Regions from separate parts of the Enterobacter sp. SM3 genome, predicted to be linked through region 2. Evidence: predicted binding sites of a transcription regulator. Region 2 holds the regulator's gene; each other region holds the start of a gene.
What was found. Region 2 encodes PurR, which represses purine synthesis genes. Its sites were predicted from a motif close to CANGCAAACGTTTGCNTG; they were not measured.
Positions count from the first base shown of each region.

Region 1: galS (HTH-type transcriptional regulator GalS) is a predicted target of PurR. The motif match lies at 6,147-6,164, and genes of this name have one in related genera.
Region 3: purL (phosphoribosylformylglycinamidine synthase) is a predicted target of PurR. The motif match lies at 4,931-4,948, and genes of this name have one in related genera.

Region 1 is NZ_CP099971.1:3,245,295-3,252,636, reverse strand. Features, by position in the region: gene cirA (catecholate siderophore receptor CirA) at 1-1,950, shown strand, start outside; gene fghA (S-formylglutathione hydrolase) at 2,055-2,882, opposite strand; gene GVO84_RS15230 (YbfB/YjiJ family MFS transporter) at 3,021-4,169, shown strand; gene folE (GTP cyclohydrolase I FolE) at 4,272-4,940, shown strand; gene yeiB (DUF418 domain-containing protein YeiB) at 4,960-6,117, shown strand; gene galS (HTH-type transcriptional regulator GalS) at 6,273-7,295, shown strand.
Region 2 is NZ_CP099971.1:2,027,425-2,034,766, reverse strand. Features, by position in the region: gene gloA (lactoylglutathione lyase) at 1-357, shown strand, start outside; gene rnt (ribonuclease T) at 453-1,112, shown strand; gene grxD (monothiol glutaredoxin 4) at 1,187-1,534, opposite strand; gene GVO84_RS09595 (C40 family peptidase) at 1,873-2,646, shown strand; gene sodB (superoxide dismutase [Fe]) at 2,769-3,350, shown strand; gene GVO84_RS09585 (MFS transporter) at 3,389-4,555, opposite strand; gene GVO84_RS09580 (YnhF family membrane protein) at 4,719-4,808, opposite strand; gene purR (HTH-type transcriptional repressor PurR) at 5,106-6,131, shown strand; gene punR (DNA-binding transcriptional activator PunR) at 6,149-7,060, opposite strand; gene punC (purine nucleoside transporter PunC) at 7,175-7,342, shown strand, end outside.
Region 3 is NZ_CP099971.1:3,582,319-3,589,660, reverse strand. Features, by position in the region: gene murQ (N-acetylmuramic acid 6-phosphate etherase) at 1-752, shown strand, start outside; gene GVO84_RS16730 (PTS transporter subunit EIIC) at 764-2,125, shown strand; gene yfhb (phosphatidylglycerophosphatase C) at 2,129-2,764, shown strand; gene tadA (tRNA adenosine(34) deaminase TadA) at 2,789-3,328, shown strand; gene mltF (membrane-bound lytic murein transglycosylase MltF) at 3,216-4,766, opposite strand; gene purL (phosphoribosylformylglycinamidine synthase) at 5,034-7,342, shown strand, end outside.

The sequences.
Region 1 (7,342 bases), 1.2 Mb from region 2:
GTCAGGGGAGGACTTTGTGCGTCCGCAATGTCCCTGGCCCTGCCTGTTATCGCAGCGGAATCCGGCGACACAATGGTTGTAACGGCCTCCGCGACCGAGCAAAACCTGAAAGACGCACCGGCAAGCATCAGCGTGATTACCCAGGAAGATTTGCAGCGCAAGCCCGTTCAGAATCTGAAAGATGTGTTACGGGAGGTGCCGGGCGTTCAGCTCACGAGCGAAGGGGACAACCGTAAAGGGGTAAGTATTCGTGGACTGGACAGCAGCTATACGCTGATCCTGATCGACGGCAAGCGCGTTAACTCGCGTAACGCAGTATTCCGCCATAATGATTTCGACCTTAACTGGGTGCCGGTTGATGCCATCGAACGCATCGAAGTGGTGCGCGGACCGATGTCTTCTCTGTACGGTTCCGATGCGCTGGGCGGCGTGGTGAACATTATAACCAAAAAAATCGGCCAGAAATGGACGGGCACCCTGAGCGCCGACTCCACGGTTCAGGAACACCGCGACCGTGGAGACACGTATAACGGCCAGTTCTATACCAGCGGTCCGCTGGTGGACGGCCTGCTGGGGCTGAAAGCCTACGGTAGCCTCGCGAAGCGTGAGAAAGACGGTCAGCAGAAATCCTCTACCACGGCGAGCGGTGAAACGCCGCGCATTGAAGGCTTTACCAGCCGCGATGCGAATGTGGAGTTCGCCTGGACACCGTCTGAAAATCACGACTTTACGGCGGGCTACGGTTTCGACCGTCAGGATCGCGACTCGGATTCCCTCGACAAAAACCGCCTTGAGCGTCAGAACTACTCTCTCAGCCACAACGGTCGATGGGGCGTCGGCAACAGCGAGCTGAAGGTTTACGGCGAAAAGGTGGATAACAAAAACCCGGGCAACAGCAATCCGATCACCTCCGAGAGCAACGCGGTGGACGGAAAATACGTGCTGCCGCTGGGCGAAATCAATCAGCTGCTGACCTTCGGCGGCGAATGGCGTCACGATAAGCTGAAAGATCCGGTCAACCTGACGGGCGGTTCCAGCAGCAGTACGTCGACAAGCCAGTATGCCCTGTTCCTTGAGGACGAGTGGCGTATCTTTGAACCTCTGGCGCTGACCACCGGCATCCGTATGGACGACCATGATACCTACGGTGACCACTGGAGCCCGCGAGCCTATCTGGTCTACAACGCGACCGATACCGTAACGGTGAAAGGGGGCTGGGCTACCGCGTTTAAAGCGCCGTCGCTGCTGCAGCTGAGCCCGGACTGGGTTACCGGCTCGTGTCGTGGTGCCTGTGAGATTGTCGGTAACCCGGATCTGAAACCGGAAACCAGCGAGAGCTTCGAATTTGGTCTCTACTACAGCGGGGAAGAGGGCTGGTTAGAGGGCGTGCAGGCCAGCGTCACCACCTTCCAGAATAATGTGGATGACCGCATCAGCATCAGCCGTACGGCCAATGTAAACCAGGCGCAGGGCTACCCTAACTATGTCGGGCTGAATGCCGACGGCGAGCCGATTTTCCGCTACTACAACGTTAACAAGGCGCGCATCCGCGGGGTGGAGACCGAGCTGAAATTCCCGCTGGCGGACGACTGGAAGGTGACGCTGAACTATACCTATAACGACGGTCGTGATATCAGCAACGGCGGCAACAAGCCGCTGTCGGATCTGCCGTTCCACACCGCCAACGGTACCGTTGACTGGAAGGCGACGCAGGACTGGTCGTTCTATGTTCAGGGCAACTATACCGGTGAGAAACGCGCGCTGACCAGCAGTGAACCAACGCCGGGTGGCTACGTGATCTGGAATACCGGTGCGGCATGGCAGGTAACGAAAGCCGTTAAGCTGCGCGCGGGCGTGCAGAACCTGCTGGATAAAGATCTGAGCCGTGACGATTACAGCTACACGGAAGATGGCCGTCGCTACTTTGTCGGTGTGGATTATAAGTTCTGATGTAACCTTTATGCCGGGTGGCGGCTGCGCCTTACCCGGCCTACATAAGGGCACAGCCCCGTAGGCCCGGTAAGCGAAGCGCCACCGGGCAATAAAGGCCGCACTTACGCGAACAAATGCTCCGCATGGAAGCGGAGATGATCCTCAATAAAGGACCCGATAAAGTAATAGCTGTGGTCGTATCCCGGCTGAATGCGCAGCGTCAGCGGCCAGTCCTTCTGGCGTGCCGCTTCTGCCAGCACTGCAGGCTGCAGCTGTCCGGCGAGGAACTGATCCGCATCGCCCTGATCGATAAGCATCGGGATCGCATTTGCCGAGCTGCTGGCCAGCATTAGCGCACAGCTGTCCCATTCCTGCCAATTCGCTTCATCTTCACCCAGATAGTTCGTGAAGGCTTTCTGCCCCCACGGCACCTGCGTTGGGTTCACTATTGGCGCAAATGCCGACACGCTGACGTATTTTCCCGGATTTTTTAGCGCCATGATTAGCGCCCCGTGTCCACCCATGGAGTGTCCGCTGATGGCGCAGCGGTCGCTTACCGCAAACCCGGACTGAATCAGTGCGGGCAGCTCGTCGCGAATGTAATCATACATGCGGTAGTGGCGCGCCCAGGGCTGCTCGGTTGCATTCAGATAAAACCCGGCGCCTTTGCCCAGGTCGTATCCTGCATCGTCGGCCACATCATCGCCACGCGGGCTGGTGTCAGGCATCACCAGCGCAATGCCCAGCTCGGCGGCAAGTCGCTGCGCGCCTGATTTGGTGGTGAAGTTTTCGTCGTTGCAGGTCAGGCCTGACAGCCAGAACAGAACCGGCGGATTTTCCGTCGGCGGCAGGAAAATGCTGAACGTCATCGCACAGTTCAGGACGGTGGAGTCATGCCGCCAGCGCTGCTGTCGACCTTCAAAACAACGGTGCTCTTCGAGCAGTTCCATGCAGGGCTCCTTAATGAGAATGCGTATTCATAAAAACCATAATACAGCCTTTTCATTGACCTGTGAGTAACTTTCACTTTCGCCAGGCGGCGAGATGCTGCATCATAAATTTACTTTTCTTTAACAATTGGAGCCGTCATGGCGCTGCGTATTGCGCTCAGTGGGTTTGTCGTTCTGGTGGTGGCGATGGGGATAGGGCGCTTTGCCTTTACGCCTCAGGTGCCGCTCATGATTGCTGCCGGGCAGCTTACGCTGACCAGCGCGGGTCTGGTCGCGGCGATGAATTATCTGGGCTATCTGGTGGGCGCATGGGATGCCATGCGCGCGCACCGCTTTGTGGAAACGCGCCTCTGGCTTGGCATCACCGGCGCGGTTGCGCTGACGCTGCTCTCCGCGGTGGCGGATAACGCCGTCGTGCACGGCCTGCTGCGCTTCGTGATTGGCTGCATGAGCGGCTGGTCGATGGTACTCATTGCCGCCTGGACCAACGAACGGCTGGGGCAGCTGGGTAAACCGGGCCTGAGCGCTGCGGTGTTTGCCGGACCGGGGGCGGGCATTGCCCTGAGCGGGCTGCTCGCCGTCTATATCCAGGCAAAATCCCTTTCGGCCGGAGCGGCATGGCAAATCTACGGCGTGCTGGCGCTGGTACTCATTGCGCTGGTGGCGCGCTACCTTCCGCGATCCGGCCAGCTCCATCGCCCCGGCACCGCGCCGGAGCCGCTGGTGCTGACGGCGGATTTAAAGCGCCTGGTCTGGAGCTACAGCCTGGCCGGGTTTGGCTATATCCTCCCGGCGACCTTCCTGTCGCAAATGGCGGCGGTGCGTTTTCCCGGCAGCCTGTTTGCCCAGTTTGTCTGGCCCATTTTTGGTATCGCCGCCGTGGTGGGCATTGCGCTTAGTATTCTTTTACGCCATACCTCAACGGCTAACCGCAGGCTGGCTATCGTGCTGTGGTTACAGGGAGCTGGCGTGCTGGCGGCCTGGCTGCTGCCGGGGATTGGCGGTTTGCTGACGGGCGGGCTGCTGGTGGGTGGCGGCTTCTTGTGTGCCGTGCAGCTCTCTCTTTTATACGGTCGCGAGCTGGCGCCAAACCACACGCGCTATATGGCAGGACTGCTTACCACCGGGTATGCGATAGGGCAGTTGATTGGCCCGATGACCTCGGCGTTATCAACCTGGCTTACCCACCGGCTGGAGCCCGCGCTGGGGCTGGCGGGCGTTGCGCTGTTCGTCGGGGGAGCCCTGGTCTGGAATCGTCACGCTGAAAGGCAACAGCAATTGCAATAATTATCGTCGTGAATACTGGATTATGCGCGCCGCCTCACGCACAATGAGCGCATACTTTTGCCACAACGAGGGCAAAAGACGCCACACCTGCAGGAGAACAAAATGTCATCACTCAGTAAAGAAGCTGCCCTGGTCCACGAAGCCCTGGTTGCGCGCGGTCTTGAAACGCCACTGCGTCCGCCCGTACAGGATTTGGACAATGAAACCCGCAAGCGTCTGATTGCCGGTCATATGACCGATATCATGGAGCTGCTGAATCTCGATCTGAGTGACGACAGTCTGATGGAGACGCCGCACCGCATCGCGAAAATGTACGTCGACGAAATTTTCTCCGGGCTGGATTACGCCAACTTCCCGAAAATCACCGTCATTGAAAACAAGATGAAAGTGGATGAGATGGTGACGGTACGCGATATCACGCTGACCAGCACCTGCGAACACCATTTCGTGACCATCGACGGTAAAGCGACCGTGGCGTATATCCCAAAAGATACGGTGATTGGCCTGTCGAAGATCAACCGCATCGTGCAGTTCTTTGCTCAGCGTCCTCAGGTGCAGGAACGTCTGACGCAGCAGATCCTGACCGCGCTGCAAACGCTGCTGGGTACCAATAACGTGGCCGTCTCTATCGACGCGGTTCACTACTGCGTGAAGGCGCGCGGCGTGCGTGATGCAACCAGCGCGACAACAACAACCTCGCTGGGCGGCCTGTTTAAATCGAGCCAGAACACCCGCCAGGAGTTCCTGCGCGCGGTACGTCACCACAACTAAGTCTTACAGGGCAGGAACCATGGAGCGAAACGTCACGCTCGATTTTGTTCGCGGCGTCGCCATTCTCGGTATCCTGCTGCTTAATATCAGCGCCTTCGGTCTGCCGAAGGCGGCTTATCTCAATCCTGCCTGGTATGGCGACATCACGCGCAGTGATGCCTGGACGTGGGCTGTCCTCGATCTCTTCGCGCAGGTTAAATTCCTCACGCTGTTTACCCTGCTGTTTGGCGCTGGCCTGCAACTGCTCCTCAAACGCGGTACGCGCTGGATCCAGTCCCGCCTGACGCTGCTGGTTCTCCTCGGCTTTATCCACGGCCTGTTCTTCTGGGATGGCGATATTCTTCTTGCGTATGGATTAGTCGGGCTTATCTGCTGGCGTCTCATTCGCGATGCGCACAGCGTAAAAAGCCTGTTTAACACCGGCGCGATGCTCTACGTCATGGGCCTTGCCGTATTGCTGCTGTTGGGGATGATCTCCGGCGAGGCGACAAACCGTGCCTGGATCCCGGATGCCGCTAACCTGCAGTACGAACAGTACTGGAAGCTGAAGGGCGGTACGGAAGCGATAAGCAACCGCGCGGATATGCTGGGGGATAACCTCCTTGCGCTGGGGGCGCAATACGGCTGGCAGCTGGCGGGCATGATGCTGATGGGTGCGTCATTGATGCGCACCGGCTGGCTGAAAGGGGAGTTTAGCCTGCGTCACTATCGGCGAACGGGTGCCGGGCTGGTGCTGCTCGGCGTGCTGATTAACCTCCCGGCGGTCATTACGCAGTGGCACATCCACTGGGATTACCGCTGGTGCGCATTCCTGCTCCAGGTGCCGCGCGAGCTGAGCGCACCGTTCCAGACCATCGGCTACGCGGCGCTGATCTATGGCTTCTGGCCATCGTTTTCCCGCCTGTGGATCGTCAGCGCCATCGCCTGCGTGGGCCGCATGGCGTTGAGCAATTACCTCCTGCAAACGCTGCTCTGCACCACGCTTTTCTATCGCTTTGGCCTGTTTATGAAATTCGACCGCCTCGCGCTGCTGGCGTTTGTTATCCCGGTCTGGGTGATTAACCTGGCGTTTTCTGTGCTCTGGCTACGTTATTTCCGCCAGGGACCTCTGGAGTGGGTGTGGCGTCAGTTAACCGCACATGCTTCAGGGATATCATTGAAAAACACATCCAGATAACGATCTGGATCACAATCATTAACAAAACGGATGTAAGCGTTTTCATGAGTGTGAGCTTCTTCACGTAGTCCCCTTTCTCTCGCTGCCAAAATAGCCACCTTGCTAAACACAGGGGGTGTCTGTGAGTTGCTGCAATCCTTTGAAGGATGGTGAATATGATCACCATTCGTGACGTCGCCCGTCAGGCGGGCGTTTCTGTGGCTACCGTCTCGCGCGTGCTGAACAACAGCGCGCTGGTCAGCCCTGAAACCCGTGAAACCGTAATGAAAGCCGTGACCCAGCTCGGGTACCGGCCCAATGCCAATGCCCAGGCGCTTGCGACGCAGGTCAGCGACACCATCGGCGTGGTGGTGATGGATGTATCGGATGCCTTTTTCGGCGCGCTGGTGAAAGCGGTCGACGTGGTCGCCCAGCAGCATCAGAAATACGTCCTGATCGGCAATAGCTATCATGAGGCGGAAAAAGAGCGCCACGCCATCGAAGTGCTGATTCGCCAGCGCTGTAACGCCTTGATTGTCCACTCAAAAGCCTTGAGTGATGAAGAGTTAACTGGCTTTATGGATCAGATCCCGGGCATGGTGCTGATCAACCGCATCGTTCCCGGCTATGCCCATCGCTGCGTCGGGCTGGATAACGTCAGCGGCGCCATGATGGCCACGAAAATGCTCATCAACAACGGGCATCAGCGGATCGGTTATCTGGCCTCCAGCCATCATATTGAAGATGACGACCTGCGACGCGAGGGGTGGCAAAACGCCCTGAAAGAGCACGGCATTACGCCGTCAGAAAGCTGGACGGGCACCGGTACGCCGGACATGCAGGGCGGTGAGGCGGCAATGGTGGAGCTGCTGGGCCGCAACCTGCAGCTTTCTGCGGTGTTTGCCTATAACGACAGCATGGCGGCAGGGGCCCTGACGGCGCTGAAAGATAACGGCATTGCGGTGCCACAGCATTTATCACTCATTGGCTTTGATGATATTCCGATTGCCCGTTACACCGACCCGCAGCTGACAACGGTGCGCTACCCCATTGCCTCTATGGCGAAACTGGCGACTGAGCTGGCGTTACAGGGGGCGGCAGGACTGCTGGATCCGGGTGCAACGCACTGTTTCATGCCGACTTTAGTGCGTCGCCACTCCGTCGCGGCCCGGCAAATTGTGGTTCCGATCACTAACTGATTACATCAGGTGATGTAACCGTTTTCAATCTGTGAGTAAATTCACAG
Region 2 (7,342 bases):
GATTTCTACACTAACGTACTGGGCATGAAGCTGCTGCGCACCAGCGAAAACCCGGAATACAAATACTCGCTGGCGTTCGTGGGTTACGGCCCGGAAACGGATGAAGCGGTGATCGAGCTGACCTACAACTGGGGCGTAGACAGCTATGAGCTGGGCACTGCCTACGGCCACATCGCGCTGGAAGTGGACAACGCGGCCGAAGCGTGTGAGCGCATTCGCAGCAACGGTGGTAACGTTACGCGCGAAGCGGGCCCGGTAAAAGGCGGCACCACCGTGATTGCGTTCGTGGAAGATCCGGACGGTTACAAAATCGAGCTGATTGAAGCCAAAGACGCGGGTCGCGGTCTGGGCAACTGATCCTTCAGGGCGCAACTTGCGCCCGTAGTTTTACTGCATCACCCTGCAAAATTTGCCATAATGCGCTCTGCTTTTTCCCCTAGTAAGAGACCCTGATGTCCGATAACGCTCAATTTAGCGGTCTGTGCGACCGTTTTCGTGGTTTTTATCCCGTTGTCATTGATGTAGAAACAGCCGGATTTAACGCTAAAACCGATGCGCTGCTCGAAATTGCCGCCATCACGCTGAAGATGGATGAACAGGGCTGGCTTATCCCGGACACCACGCTGCATTTCCACGTTGAACCTTTCGAAGGGGCAAACTTACAGCCGGAAGCGCTGGCGTTCAACGGTATCGATCCGCATAACCCGCTGCGTGGTGCAGTGAGTGAATATGATGCGCTGCACGCCATTTTTAAAATGGTGCGTAAAGGCATGAAAGAGAGTAACTGCAGCCGCGCCATCATGGTGGCCCATAACGCCACCTTCGATCACAGCTTTACCATGGCCGCCGCCGAGCGCGCCGCGCTCAAGCGCAATCCCTTCCACCCGTTTGTGACCTTCGACACCGCCGCACTGAGCGGCCTGGCCCTGGGGCAAACGGTGTTATCAAAGGCCTGCATCACGGCAGGAATTGAGTTTGACGGCACGCAGGCGCATTCCGCTTTATACGACACGGAGCGCACCGCAGAGCTGTTCTGTGAGATCGTCAACCGCTGGAAGCGTCTGGGCGGCTGGCCGCTGCCGATGGGTGATGAGGCCGAGCGCCAATCGTAGGTCGGGTAAGCGCAGCGCCACCCGACAAAAAAAAGCGACCACATAGCGGGTCGCTTTTTTATTTGCGCAGAAAATTACTCTGCGTCCGGCTCTTCAGTTTTGTACTTCGCCGCCGTCTCTTTGATCAGCTGCTGCAGTTCGCCGCGCTGATACATTTCAATCAGGATATCGCAGCCGCCAACCAGTTCACCGTCAACCCACAGCTGTGGGAAAGTCGGCCAGTTAGCATACTTTGGCAGCTCAGCGCGGATGTCCGGGTTCTGCAGGATATCAACGTAAGCAAAACGCTCACCACAGGCTGACAGCGCCTGAACCGCTTGTGCGGAGAAGCCGCAGCTTGGCAGCTTCGGAGAACCTTTCATATACAGCAGAATCGGGTTTTCAGCGATCTGGCGCTGGATTTTTTCAATAGTGGTGCTCATGTCTTGCTTCCTTTAACTTCTGTTACGGCATTCGTCTGACATTGTAGCGGGTCAGACTGGCATCGGAAAATAACATTTTTGTCACGTTTATACATTCTACCCCGAGTCACGCAAAGTTGCATTGCAAATGGTGTTTACCCCTGCGGCGGCCAGGGTTTTGCTTAGGGAGTGGGCAATTGTGCGACAATACGATGAATTTTTTTGCACTTGCTAACGAAACACGCTTGTAGATTGAAAAATGCTATTAACTTTCTGGGTTTTTATAGATTAGAATCGACGGGCTTTGTAAATCACACGCGGGTATTATTGATGACCTGCATTTATCAGGGGACTGCCCAGTGGCGCGGATAAATAAAATCTCGATCACGCTCTGTGCTTTACTGTTTACTTCACTCACTTTCACGCCAGTGGCAAACGCCTCTCAGCAGGCGCGGCATTCTGCTGTACAAAAAAACCATCTGGTGAAAGCCACAGAACGTAAGAAAAAAACCACCGCTAAGAACGACAAGAAAAAAACACCGGCTCAAACGAAACAGACCGCTTCCAGCAAGACGAAAACAAAACCTACCCGCACTGCCCACTCCGCCAAAAATAAAGCTTCGCAAACCGCCGCTAACCTCGTTACTGAAAAATGCATCACGCGTAAAGGCCACAAGGCGAAATGCACGAAGGTCACGAAAATAGCGGAAGTGCATAAAGTGCGAGTACAGAAAGCGCAAAAAACCGCGATGAACAAACTGATGGGGCAGATTGGCAAACCCTATCACTGGGGTGGCAGCTCGCCGCGTACCGGCTTTGACTGCAGCGGCCTCGTCTATTACGCCTATAAAGATCTGGTCAAGTTCCGCATTCCTCGTACCGCTAATGAGATGTACCACCTGCGCGATGCCTCACCGGTTGACCGCGGTGAGCTGGAAAACGGCGATCTGGTGTTCTTCCGCACTCAGGGTCGCGGCACGGCTGACCACGTCGGCGTCTATGTCGGCAACGGAAAATTCATCCAGTCACCGCGTAGCGGCCAGGATATTCAGATCACCTCTCTCAGTGAAGACTACTGGGTACGCCATTACGTCGGCGCACGTCGCGTGATGACGCCGAAAACCATTCGCTAACCCCTACCCTGCCACACCCGTGGCAGGGTAAGTTCCTCTTTTGCATACCCTTTCAATTTGCTATCCTGTCCTTGTTGTCTGTGTGGTTATTGGCAACGCAAAATACAATAAGGAGAGAAGCAATGTCGTTCGAATTACCTGCACTACCGTATGCAAAAGACGCCCTGGCACCGCACATTTCGGCGGAAACCCTGGAATATCATTACGGCAAGCATCACCAGACGTACGTCACCAACCTGAACAATCTGATCAAGGGCACCGATTTTGAAGGCAAAACGCTGGAAGAAATCGTCCGCAGCTCAGAGGGTGGCGTATTTAACAACGCCGCTCAGGTGTGGAACCACACCTTCTACTGGCACTGCCTGGCGCCGAATGCCGGCGGTGAACCTGCCGGTGAACTGGCTACCGCTATCACTGCCGCATTTGGCAGCTTCGCGGATTTCAAAGCGAAATTTACCGATGCAGCCATCAAGAACTTCGGTTCTGGCTGGACGTGGCTGGTTAAAGAGGCGGATGGCAAACTGGCTATCGTTTCCACCTCTAACGCGGGCACCCCGCTGACCACCAGCGCTAAGCCGCTGATGACCGTGGACGTATGGGAACACGCTTACTACATTGATTACCGCAACGCGCGCCCGAACTACCTGGAGCACTTCTGGGCACTGGTTAACTGGGACTTTGTCTCGAAGAACTTCGCCGCGTAAGAGACACGCAGAAGGGTTCGCCCTTCTGCGTTTTTGGTTTATTCCGCAGCGCAGGCTGCTTCAGGCTGTTTACGACCCGACATCATCACCAGCAGCAGGCCGAGCGCGGCAATAATCGCCCCCATCACCGGCACAAAGCTGTATCCCAGTCCCCCCGAAATCACGGCCCCACCGGCCGCCGCACCGAGCGCATTGCCCAGGTTGAAGGCACCGATGTTGACCGAAGATGAGAGGCCCGGCGCTTCATGGGCGACGCGCATCACGCGCATCTGCAGCGGCGGCACCACGGCGAAAGTGGCAGCTCCCCAGACGACCATCGCGATCGCGGCCCCAAACTCATTACGCGCCAGCCACGGAATGGCAATCATGATGACAATCAGCAGGGTTAAGAAGCCCTTCAGCGTCCCGCTCACGGAACGGTCGGCAAATTTCCCGCCGAGATAGTTACCGATCGAGAAGCCCACGCCAATCAGCACCAGCATCGCGGTCACAAAGAGTGGCGTTGCGTGGGTGATGTCATGCAATACCGGTGAAATATAGGTGTAGAGGGTAAACATCGCCCCTGCCCCCAGCACGGTGGTGAGCAGCGCGGAGAGCACCTGCGGACGCATCAGCACCGACAGTTCTCTACGCACGTCAGGACGTTCCCCCGCGCTGCCTTTCGGCAAGGAGAAGAACAACGCCACCATCGCAACCACGCCCAGCCCGGCAGTCGCCAGGAAGGACATACGCCAGCCGATCGCTTCCCCCAGCCAGGTTGCCGCAGGCACCCCGCCGATGTTGGCAATCGTTAGCCCCATAAACATGGTTGCCACGGCGCTCGCCTGCTTATGTTTTGGCACCACGCTGGCAGCCACGACCGACCCCAGCCCAAAGAACGCGCCGTGGTTAAGGCTGGTCAGAATGCGTGACAGCATCAATGTGGTGTAGTCCGGCGCAATCGCCGAAAGCACGTTGCCCAGGGTGAAGATCGCCATCAGGAAAATCAGCGCATTGCGGCGCGCGCGGTGCGAAAGCAGAAGCGTCATCAGCGGCGCCCCTACCATCACGCCGATAGCGTAGGCGCTGATTAACATGCCTGCCGCAGGGATCGAGACGTCTACGCCCCGGGCAATAACGGGCAGTAACCCCATCGGGGAGAATTCAGTGGTGCCAATCCCAAAAGCGCCAATCGCCAGGGCCAGCAGGGGAAAATTGATTTTCATGCGTCAACTCCGGATGCCGTGTCATGTGGTGACACAGAACAAAGAAGCGGAAAGCATGACATCAATCACAAAAAATGAGAAGTTAACAAAATGGCAAAAGATTTTTGCCAGAGAAGTAACAATCCGGGGAGTCGGGAGGGAGAAGGCTCTCCCTCCGCGTAAATCAGTGCAGCGCTGCCGTCAGACCGGCCGCGACAATCAGAGCCAGCACAACAACGGTGGTGAACAGCGAAAACTTAAGATCGGAACTCATCAATTTTTCTCCTTTTAATCCCCACACGAAAAGTGAGCTTGCTCATTTTTGCACAGATTACGTCAAAAATCTTCCTGGATTTATACTGATAACCACTTTACCTCTTCCCCTTTTCATCAAGATAGGACAAAATTCCACGCTAAATTTATTAGCGTACCGGCCATTGACCCCCTCCTGACGTCCCGTGTCGTTTTCCCGGCGTGCCGCAATTCAACATTGCGAGATAAGGGTGAGAGAAGGCAAACGTTTACCTTCAAATTTTTCAGGAGTTTAGGATATGGTCTGGAGTGACATTTAATGGCAACAATTAAAGACGTAGCAAAACGCGCAAACGTTTCCACTACAACCGTATCACATGTAATTAACAAAACCCGCTTCGTGGCGGAAGAGACGCGCAATGCCGTCTGGGCAGCGATCAAAGAGCTGCACTATTCGCCAAGCGCGGTTGCGCGTAGCCTCAAGGTTAATCACACCAAGTCCATTGGATTGCTGGCGACCAGCAGTGAAGCGGCCTATTTTGCCGAGATCATTGAAGCGGTTGAAAAAAACTGCTTCCAGAAAGGCTATACCCTGATTCTGGGCAACGCATGGAACAGCATTGAAAAACAGCGCGCCTACCTGTCGATGATGGCGCAAAAGCGCGTTGATGGCCTGCTGGTGATGTGTTCCGAGTACCCCGAATCCGTGCTGTCGATGCTGGAAGAGTATCGCCACATTCCGATGGTGGTGATGGACTGGGGCGAAGCGCGCGCGGATTTCACCGATTCCGTTATCGATAACGCCTTTGAAGGCGGCTATATGGCCGGTCGTTATCTGATCGAACGCGGTCACCGCGAGATTGGCGTGATCCCCGGTCCGCTGGAGCGCAACACCGGCGCGGGCCGTCTGGCCGGTTTTATGAAAGCGATGGAAGAAGCGCTGATCAACGTGCCGGAAAACTGGATTGTGCAGGGCGACTTTGAGCCGGAATCGGGCTACCGCGCGATGCAGCAAATCGTCTCTCAGCCGCACCGTCCGACAGCCGTTTTCTGCGGAGGCGACATCATGGCGATGGGCGCGCTCTGCGCTGCCGACGAGCTGGGCCTGCGCGTCCCGCAGGATATTTCCGTGATCGGGTATGACAACGTGCGTAACGCGCGTTTCTTCACGCCAGCGCTGACCACCATTCACCAGCCGAAAGATTCGCTGGGCGAAACGGCCTTCAATATGCTTATGGACAGGATCGTCAACAAGCGTGAAGAGTCGCAGTCCATTGAAGTTCACCCGCGTCTTATCGAACGCCGTTCCGTTGCGGATGGTCCGTTCCGCGACTACCGTCGTTAATCGCCTTACGGGGCCAGCTACGCTGGCTCCCGTAACCATTCCCGATTTAGCGTTTCGCTGTCTCCCAGATAATCCAGCAGCCAGGCCATCGCAGGCGAGACATCATTTTGCTGCCAGGTGAGGCAGCAGGCCGCATCCGGGAACGGATTCTCCAGCGTCAGCTCAACCCACTCTCCGGTATCGATGCGCGGACGCGCGAAATGAACGGGCACCATCGCGACGCACAGTCCGGCACTGAGGCACGTCGCCGACGATTCCCAGTCAGGCGCCACCACCCGCCGCTGGTTGTCAAGAAGCCAGGTAATACGCTTGGGCAATGAACGGGACGTATCCTCCAGCACCAGCGACGGCCAGTTCCGCAGCGTATCATCGCTCAGCGGCCCTTCCATCGCCGCCAGCGGATGATTGCTTGCCACCACGCACTTCCAGCTCAGCATCCCCATATCGCGAAAAGCGTAACGCCCCCCGACCGGGATCGCCTGCGTGGCCCCAATCGCCATCTCTGCCCTGCCGTCCGCCAGCGCATCCCAGACGCCGTTGAACACCTCCTGCGAGACCCGCAGCTCGACATCCGAAAAATGACGATAGAAGTCGACGATCATCTGCCGGGTGCGTTCCGGCTTAACGATGTTGTCCACCGCGATGGAAAGATGTCCCCGCCAGCCGTTGGCGATCTGCTGACACTGTTCGCGGGTGATCTGCATTTTTTTGATAACAGAACGCCCTTCCTTCAAAAACCACGCGCCTGCGGGCGTTAATTCCACATCACGATGCCGCCGTTCAAACAGCGGAACCGCCAGCCACTCCTCCAGCTGACGCACCGTGTAGCTGATTGCCGAAGGGACGCGGTGCAGCTCCTGCGCCGCACCGCTAAAGCTACCGTTACGCGCAACAGCATCGACCACTTCAAGAGAATAATCTGACCACATTTTCTGCCTGCAAAAAATTTGAATGCACCCGCCAAATATTAGCGTTTCACAAGCGGCTTTGCACTCCCTACACTCAGCGCCAATGTATACCTGCCTCCTCAGGAGAATAAAATAATGCAACCCAGGAACGGTTTTTTAGTCTGGCTCGGCGGCTTAAGCGTGCTGGGCTTTTTGGCCACCGATATGTACCTGCCGGCGTTTGCCGCCATGCAGGAAGATTTGCAAACCCCGGCTGCCGCCATCAGCGCCAGCCTGAGTTTATTCCTCGCCGGTTTTGCCTTC
Region 3 (7,342 bases), 1.6 Mb from region 2:
TGGCGAAAGCTGTCGATGCGGCGGCGGAAGCCCTCAAGGCCGGCGGCCGTATTATCTACATGGGGGCGGGCACCAGCGGGCGTCTTGGGGTGCTGGATGCGTCAGAATGTCCGCCAACTTTTGGGGTTCCGCACGGTCTGGTCGTTGGGTTGATTGCCGGTGGACCCGGCGCGCTGCTAAAAGCCGTTGAAGGGGCGGAAGATAACAAACAGCTGGGTGAGGATGATCTGAAGGGTCTGAATCTGACCGCGAAGGATCTAGTGGTCGGGCTGGCGGCATCCGGGCGCACGCCGTACGTCATTGGCGGCCTGGAATACGCCAACCAGACCGGCTGCACGACGGTGGCCATCTCCTGTAATCCGGGCTCCCCGATTGCGCAGGTGGCGGCTATCGCTATCTCTCCGGTTGTCGGGCCGGAAGCGCTCACCGGCTCCACGCGCCTGAAATCCGGGACCGCGCAAAAGCTGGTGCTCAATATGATCTCCACCGGCGCGATGGTGAAGTTCGGCAAGGTGTATCAGAACCTGATGGTGGATATGCAGGCCACCAACGTCAAGCTGGTGGACAGAGCCTGCCGCATGGTGATGGAGGCGACAGGTGCAGGCCGTGAAGAGGCAGAAGCGGTACTCAAGCAAACCGATCACGATGTTAAACCGGCCATTTTGATGATCTTAAGCGGGCTGGATGCGGCGACCGCGAGAGCCAAACTCGCTGCGCATAACGGCTTCTTACGGGCGGCATTAGAAAACTAACAGAGGCGTCTATGGACAAAACAGCAGCGCTCGCCAGCGATATCCTGCAGGGAATTGGTGGGGAAAAAAATATTCAGCGTCTCGAAAACTGCATGACGCGCGTGCGCGTCGAGGTGCATAACGACGATCAGCTTGACGTGCCGCGCCTGAAGCAACTCTCCGGCGTCAGCGGCTACGTGAAGCAGGGGCAGCAGCATCAGCTGATTGTCGGGCCGGGGAAAGCGGCGCAGGTTGTCGATGCCATGCGCGCGCTGATGGGCGTTAGCGCGAGCGCGTCGATGGACGATGCGGAGCGCACCAAAGCGCAGGCAAAGGCCAAATACAAAGCCCCCATGAGCGATGCGCTGCGTCAGCTGGCAAACGTCTTCATTCCGCTGATCCCGGCGTTTATTGCCTCAGGCCTGATCACCGGGATTATCAATATCCTCAAGCGACCGGATATTGTGGGGGATTTCGCCACGCAGTATCCGAACCTGCTGGGGATTCTCGGGATCTTCGGCAGCGCTGTTTTCGCCATCATGAACATTCTGGTCGGGGTGAATACCGCGAAGGTGTTTGGCGGATCGCTGGCGATGGGCGGGGTAATGGCAGGCATCTTGTCCAGCCCGCAGCTGGCGCAGATAACGCTGTTTGGCGAGGCGCTCCAGCCCGGGCGCGGCGGGGTGATTGCCGTGCTGCTGGTGGTCATCCTGATGAGCTGGATCGAGAAAAGGCTGCGCGCGATCCTGCCTGGCTCGATCGAGCTGATCCTCAACCCGCTGCTGACCACGTTAATTACCGGTAGCGTAGCGATTGTGGCCCTCCAGCCGTTAGGCGGGTGGATCTCTGAAGCCATCGCTCACGGTGCGTCTCTGGCTATTGACCGAGGCGGGCTGCTGGTTGGCGCTGTGCTTTCCGGTACCTTCCTGCCGCTGGTGCTGACCGGCCTGCACCAGGGGCTGGTGCCGATCCACGTCGAGCTGGTGCAGTCGCACGGCTATAACGCGCTGCTGCCTATCCTGTCGATGGCGGGCGTGGGGCAGGTCGGCGCGGCGATTGCCGTACTGATGAAAACCCGCAACGCGCGTCTGAAAAAAATGATTAAAGGCGCACTCCCGGTCGGGCTGCTCGGCATCGGCGAGCCGCTGATTTTCGGCGTTACGCTGCCGCTGGGTAAACCGTTCCTCGCCGCCTGTCTGGGCGGCGCGGTGGGCGGGGCGCTCATTAGCTACTGGAAAGTCGCTACCGTTATCACCTTTGGGCTTTCCGGTTTACCGCTGGCATTAACCATCGTGACCGGAAAAGTGATGCTCTATCTGTTAGGCTATTTAGTAGCGGTGATCGCCGGGTTCCTGTTTACCTGGCTGTTAGGTTTCAACGACCCAGAGGAGTAAGGTTTGGCAAATCACGCGCGTCGCGTTGTCTTTTTCGACCTGGATGGAACGCTGCATCAGCAGGATATGTTTGGTACGTTTATGCGTTACCTGCTGCGGCGTCAGCCTTTGAATGCGCTGCTCGTGCTACCGCTCTTACCGGTTATCGGTATCGCGCTGCTGGTGAAAGGCCGTGCGGCGCGATGGCCGATGAGTCTGCTGCTGTGGGGATGTACCTTTGGGCACAGCGAAGCGCGGCTCAAACAGCTCGAAAAGGATTTTGCGCACTGGTTCCGCGGCCACGTCGCCGCCTTTCCGGTTGTGCAGGCGCGGCTCACCAGCTACCTGGACGCGAACGATGCCGACATCTGGCTGATTACCGGCTCCCCGCAGACGCTAGTGGAGCAGGTCTATTTTGATACCCCCTGGCTTCCGCGCGTGAATCTTATTGCCACGCAAATTGCCCGCGGCTACGGCGGCTGGGTGCTGACCCTGCGCTGCCTGGGGCATGAAAAAGTGGTCCAGCTGGAGAAACGCATCGGGACGCCGCTGCGCCTGTACAGCGGCTACAGCGACAGCAAGCAGGACAACCCGCTGCTCTATTTTTGCCAGCACCGCTGGCGCGTCACGCCATCAGGTGAACTCCAGCAACTCGAATAGTTTTATCCATAACGGGCGTGTATAATGCCGCCCGCTTTTCGACTGGAGTATCAGCCTTTGTCCAACCCTGAATACAATCATGAATACTGGATGCGCCATGCGCTGACGCTGGCTCAACGCGCCTGGGAAGAGGGCGAAGTGCCCGTGGGCGCGGTGCTGGTTCATAACAACCAGGTGATTGGCGAAGGGTGGAACCGTCCTATTGGACGCCACGATCCTACTGCGCATGCCGAAATCATGGCGCTTCGCCAGGGCGGTCTGGTGCTGCAAAACTATCGTCTGCTTGATACCACGCTGTATGTGACGCTGGAGCCGTGCGTGATGTGCTCCGGCGCGATGGTGCACAGCCGGATCGGGACTCTGGTCTTCGGCGCGCGGGATGAAAAAACCGGTGCGGCCGGTTCGCTGATGGACGTGCTGGGTCACCCGGGGATGAACCACCAGGTGAAGACTATCGGTGGGGTGCTTGCACCAGAGTGTTCGGGGCTATTAAGCGATTTCTTTCGAATGCGCCGTCAGCAGAAAAAGCAGCAAAAGGCAGAATTGAAGCTGTCGGACGATTAAGCTCGTCCGGCGCCACGACCGGGTAACTTTGAGCCAGCTGTTTGGCCTCCGTCGCCTCTTTCTCTTTCTCCAGCAGATACCCGACCAGGCTAATCTGATATTTACGGATATTTTCCACGTAGGCGTAGGCTTCATGCCCGCGCGCGTAGCCGTATGTCAGCTTGTTATACCATGGCTTCTGGCTCAGCAGCGGCAGGCGCTGCTTAACGTCTGACCAGCTGTCCGGGTTACCTTTCGTTTTGGCCGTCAACGCTCGCGCATCAAGCATATGCGCGTAGCCCATATTGTAGGCCGCCAGCGCAAACCAGATCCGCTCTTCTTCCGGCACCGTTTCCGGTACTTTGGCCATCATATCCTGCAGATAGCGCGCGCCGCCGCTGATGCTCTGTTCAGCATCGGTACGGTCATTCACGCCCAGGCTCAGCGCGGTATTTTTGGTTAACATCATCAAACCGCGTACGCCCGTGGGCGACGTGGCCTGCGTGTCCCAGTGGGATTCCTGATACGAAATAGCCGCCAGCAGCTTCCAGTCAATCTCCTGGGCGTATTTTTCGAACAGCGGCTGCAGGTCCGGCAGGACGCTGTCTACCGCGCGCAGGAAGCTGCGGGTGTCAACGTAGTCAAAGTCATCGCCGTGCCCGAGGTACTTCTCCTCCAGACGCGCCAGGGTACCGTCTTCATTGATGGTGTTGAAGAAATCGAGCATCGCGGCAGAGAAGGTCTGATCGCCATCAAGCTGGCTAAACCAGGTCACGGGCTGCTCGTCGGTGACGTCCAGCGCCACGGCGATTTCAGGATGCACCCGCTGGAACAGACTGATCGCAACCGAATCGGCGATGGTGTAGGGCACCTTCTGGTCTTTTACCTGCTCCAGCAACTCCGTCGTGCCGAGTTTCGGATCCACCGTCCAGCTCAGGTCGGGATATTTCTTCTCCTTGAGCTCACGCAGATCGTCAATCACCACGTGGCCGGGCGCAATCGTCAGCTGCCGATCGTTAATCGAGGCCAGCGAGCGCGGGCGCAGGCTCCCGACGCGGTAAACCAGCTGCTGCGAAACGGAGTAGTAGGTCGGGCCTGGCTGGTAGTTCTTGCTGCGCTCGCTGTTATACACCAGCCCGGCGGCAAGCATATCGGCATCGTCGTTATCGAGGTCGTCAAAGAGCTCGTTGATATTCTGGCGGACGGTAATTTTAAGCTTCACGCCAAGATAATCGGCGAACTGTTGTGCCAGCTCGTAATCCAGGCCAATGATTTTGCCGTTGATGTCGCTGTAAATCAGCGGAGAGTTGAGGGTACTGACGCGCAATTCCCCCCGCTCCTGAATGGCGGCGATACGGTTTTCGGCTTTGCCGAACCAGGGGATGGAAGGCCAGAGGGCCACTGCCAGCAGCAACGTTACAATGCCGATGAGCAGATAATTAATCTTTAATTTTTTCAATTAGTTAATTCTCTGCGACGCCGGTTGCCTCAGTCTGCTGTAGCCATGTTAATCATAAGGTTTGCCATTGAATGAGCGGCATTTTGCGTAAACTTGCGCCACTTGGCAACCAATTAGAGAGACAGGTCACATCTATTGTTAAATCTCTGTGCAAATTTTATTTCGACGCAAACGGTTTCGTCGGCGCTCAGGATTCTCTATAATGACGCCCGTTTTCCCCCCTTGCGCACACTGTAAGCGCCCCGGCGCTTCGAAGACGAGAGACTTATGATGGAAATTCTGCGTGGTTCGCCTGCACTGTCTGCCTTCCGTATCACTAAACTGCTGGCACGTTTTCAGGCGGCCGACCTTCCGGTAAGCAATATTTACGCTGAGTATGTCCATTTTGCTGACCTGAATGCCCCCCTGAATGCAGAGGAGCGCGTACAGCTGGAACGCCTGCTCAAGTATGGTCCAAGCCTGAGCAGCCATACGCCAACCGGCAAACTGATCCTTGCGACGCCTCGTCCGGGCACCATCTCCCCCTGGTCTTCCAAAGCCACCGACATCGCCCATAACTGTGGCCTGAACCAGATTAACCGTCTGGAACGCGGCGTGGCGTACTACGTGGAAGCCTCTACCCTGAGCGACGCGCAGTGGCAGGCGGTTGCGGCTGAACTGCACGATCGCATGATGGAGAGCGTATTTGCCTCTCTCGATGACGCGCAGAAGCTTTTCTCTCACCATCAGCCTGCGCCGGTACAGAGCGTAGACCTGCTGGGGCAGGGCCGTCAGGCGCTGATTGACGCCAACCTGCGTCTCGGCCTGGCGCTGGCAGAAGACGAAATCGACTACCTGCAGGATGCGTTTGTTAAGCTCAACCGTAACCCGAACGACATCGAACTTTACATGTTCGCGCAGGCGAACTCTGAGCACTGCCGCCACAAGATTTTCAACGCCGACTGGATTATTGACGGCGAACAGCAGCCGAAGTCGCTGTTCAAAATGATCAAAAACACCATGGAGCAAACCCCTGACCACGTGCTGTCTGCCTATAAGGACAACGCCGCGGTAATGGAAGGTTCCGAGGTGGGCCGCTTCTTCGCCGATCGCGAAGCAGGGCGCTATGACTTCCATCAGGAGCCTGCGCATATCCTGATGAAAGTGGAAACCCACAACCACCCGACGGCGATCTCCCCGTGGCCGGGGGCGGCGACCGGCTCCGGCGGTGAAATCCGTGACGAAGGTGCGACCGGTCGTGGCGCTAAACCTAAAGCGGGTCTGGTCGGTTTCTCCGTCTCCAACCTGCGTATCCCGGGCTTTGAACAGCCGTGGGAAGAAGATTTCGGCAAGCCGGAGCGCATCGTGACCGCCCTGGATATCATGACCGAAGGCCCGCTGGGCGGCGCGGCGTTTAACAACGAGTTTGGTCGTCCGGCGCTGAACGGTTACTTCCGTACCTATGAAGAGAAAGTGGACAGCCACAACGGCGAAGAGCTGCGCGGCTACCACAAGCCGATCATGCTGGCGGGCGGGATCGGCAACATCCGTGCCGATCACGTGCAGAAAGGCGAGATCGTCGTCGGCGCGAAGCTGATCGTGCTCGGCGGCCCGGCGATGAACATCGGTCTGGGCGGCGGAGCGGCCTCTTCTATGGCCTCCGGCCAGTCTGACGCGGATCTCGACTTCGCCTCCGTGCAGCGTGACAACCCAGAAATGGAGCGCCGCTGCCAGGAAGTGATCGACCGCTGCTGGCAGCTGGGCGATGCCAACCCGATCCTCTTCATCCACGACGTGGGTGCGGGCGGTCTGTCCAACGCCATGCCGGAGCTGGTGAGCGACGGCGGCCGCGGCGGGCGTTTCAACCTGCGCGATATCCTGAGCGATGAGCCGGGCATGAGCCCGCTGGAAATCTGGTGTAACGAATCCCAGGAGCGCTACGTGCTGGCGGTTGCTGCGGATCAGCTGCCGCTGTTTGACGAGCTGTGCCGCCGCGAGCGTGCGCCGTATGCCGTCATCGGTGAAGCGACCGAAGAGCAGCACCTTTCCTTAAGCGACACTCACTTTGACAACCAGCCGATCGATCTGCCGCTGGACGTTCTGCTCGGTAAAACGCCGAAGATGACCCGCGACGTAACCACCCGCAAAGCGGCGGGCAAAGCGCTGGATCGCCAGGGCATCACCGTGGCAGAAGCGGTTAACCGCGTGCTGCACCTGCCTGCCGTGGCGGAGAAAACCTTCCTCGTGACCATCGGCGACCGCACCGTGACCGGTATGGTATCGCGCGACCAGATGGTCGGCCCTTGGCAGATCCCGGTCGCTAACTGCGCCGTGACCACCGCGAGCCTCGACAGCTACTACGGCGAAGCGATGGCTCTCGGCGAACGCACCCCGGTGGCGCTGCTGGACTTCGCGGCCTCTGCCCGTCTGGCAGTGGGTGAAGCGCTGACCAACATCGCTGCGACGCAGATTGGCGATATCAAACGTATCAAGCTCTCCGCAAACTGGATGGCCGCAGCCGGTCACCCTGGCGAAGATGCTGGCCTGTATGAAGCCGTGAAAGCGGTGGGCGAGGAGCTGTGTCCTGCCCTCGGCCT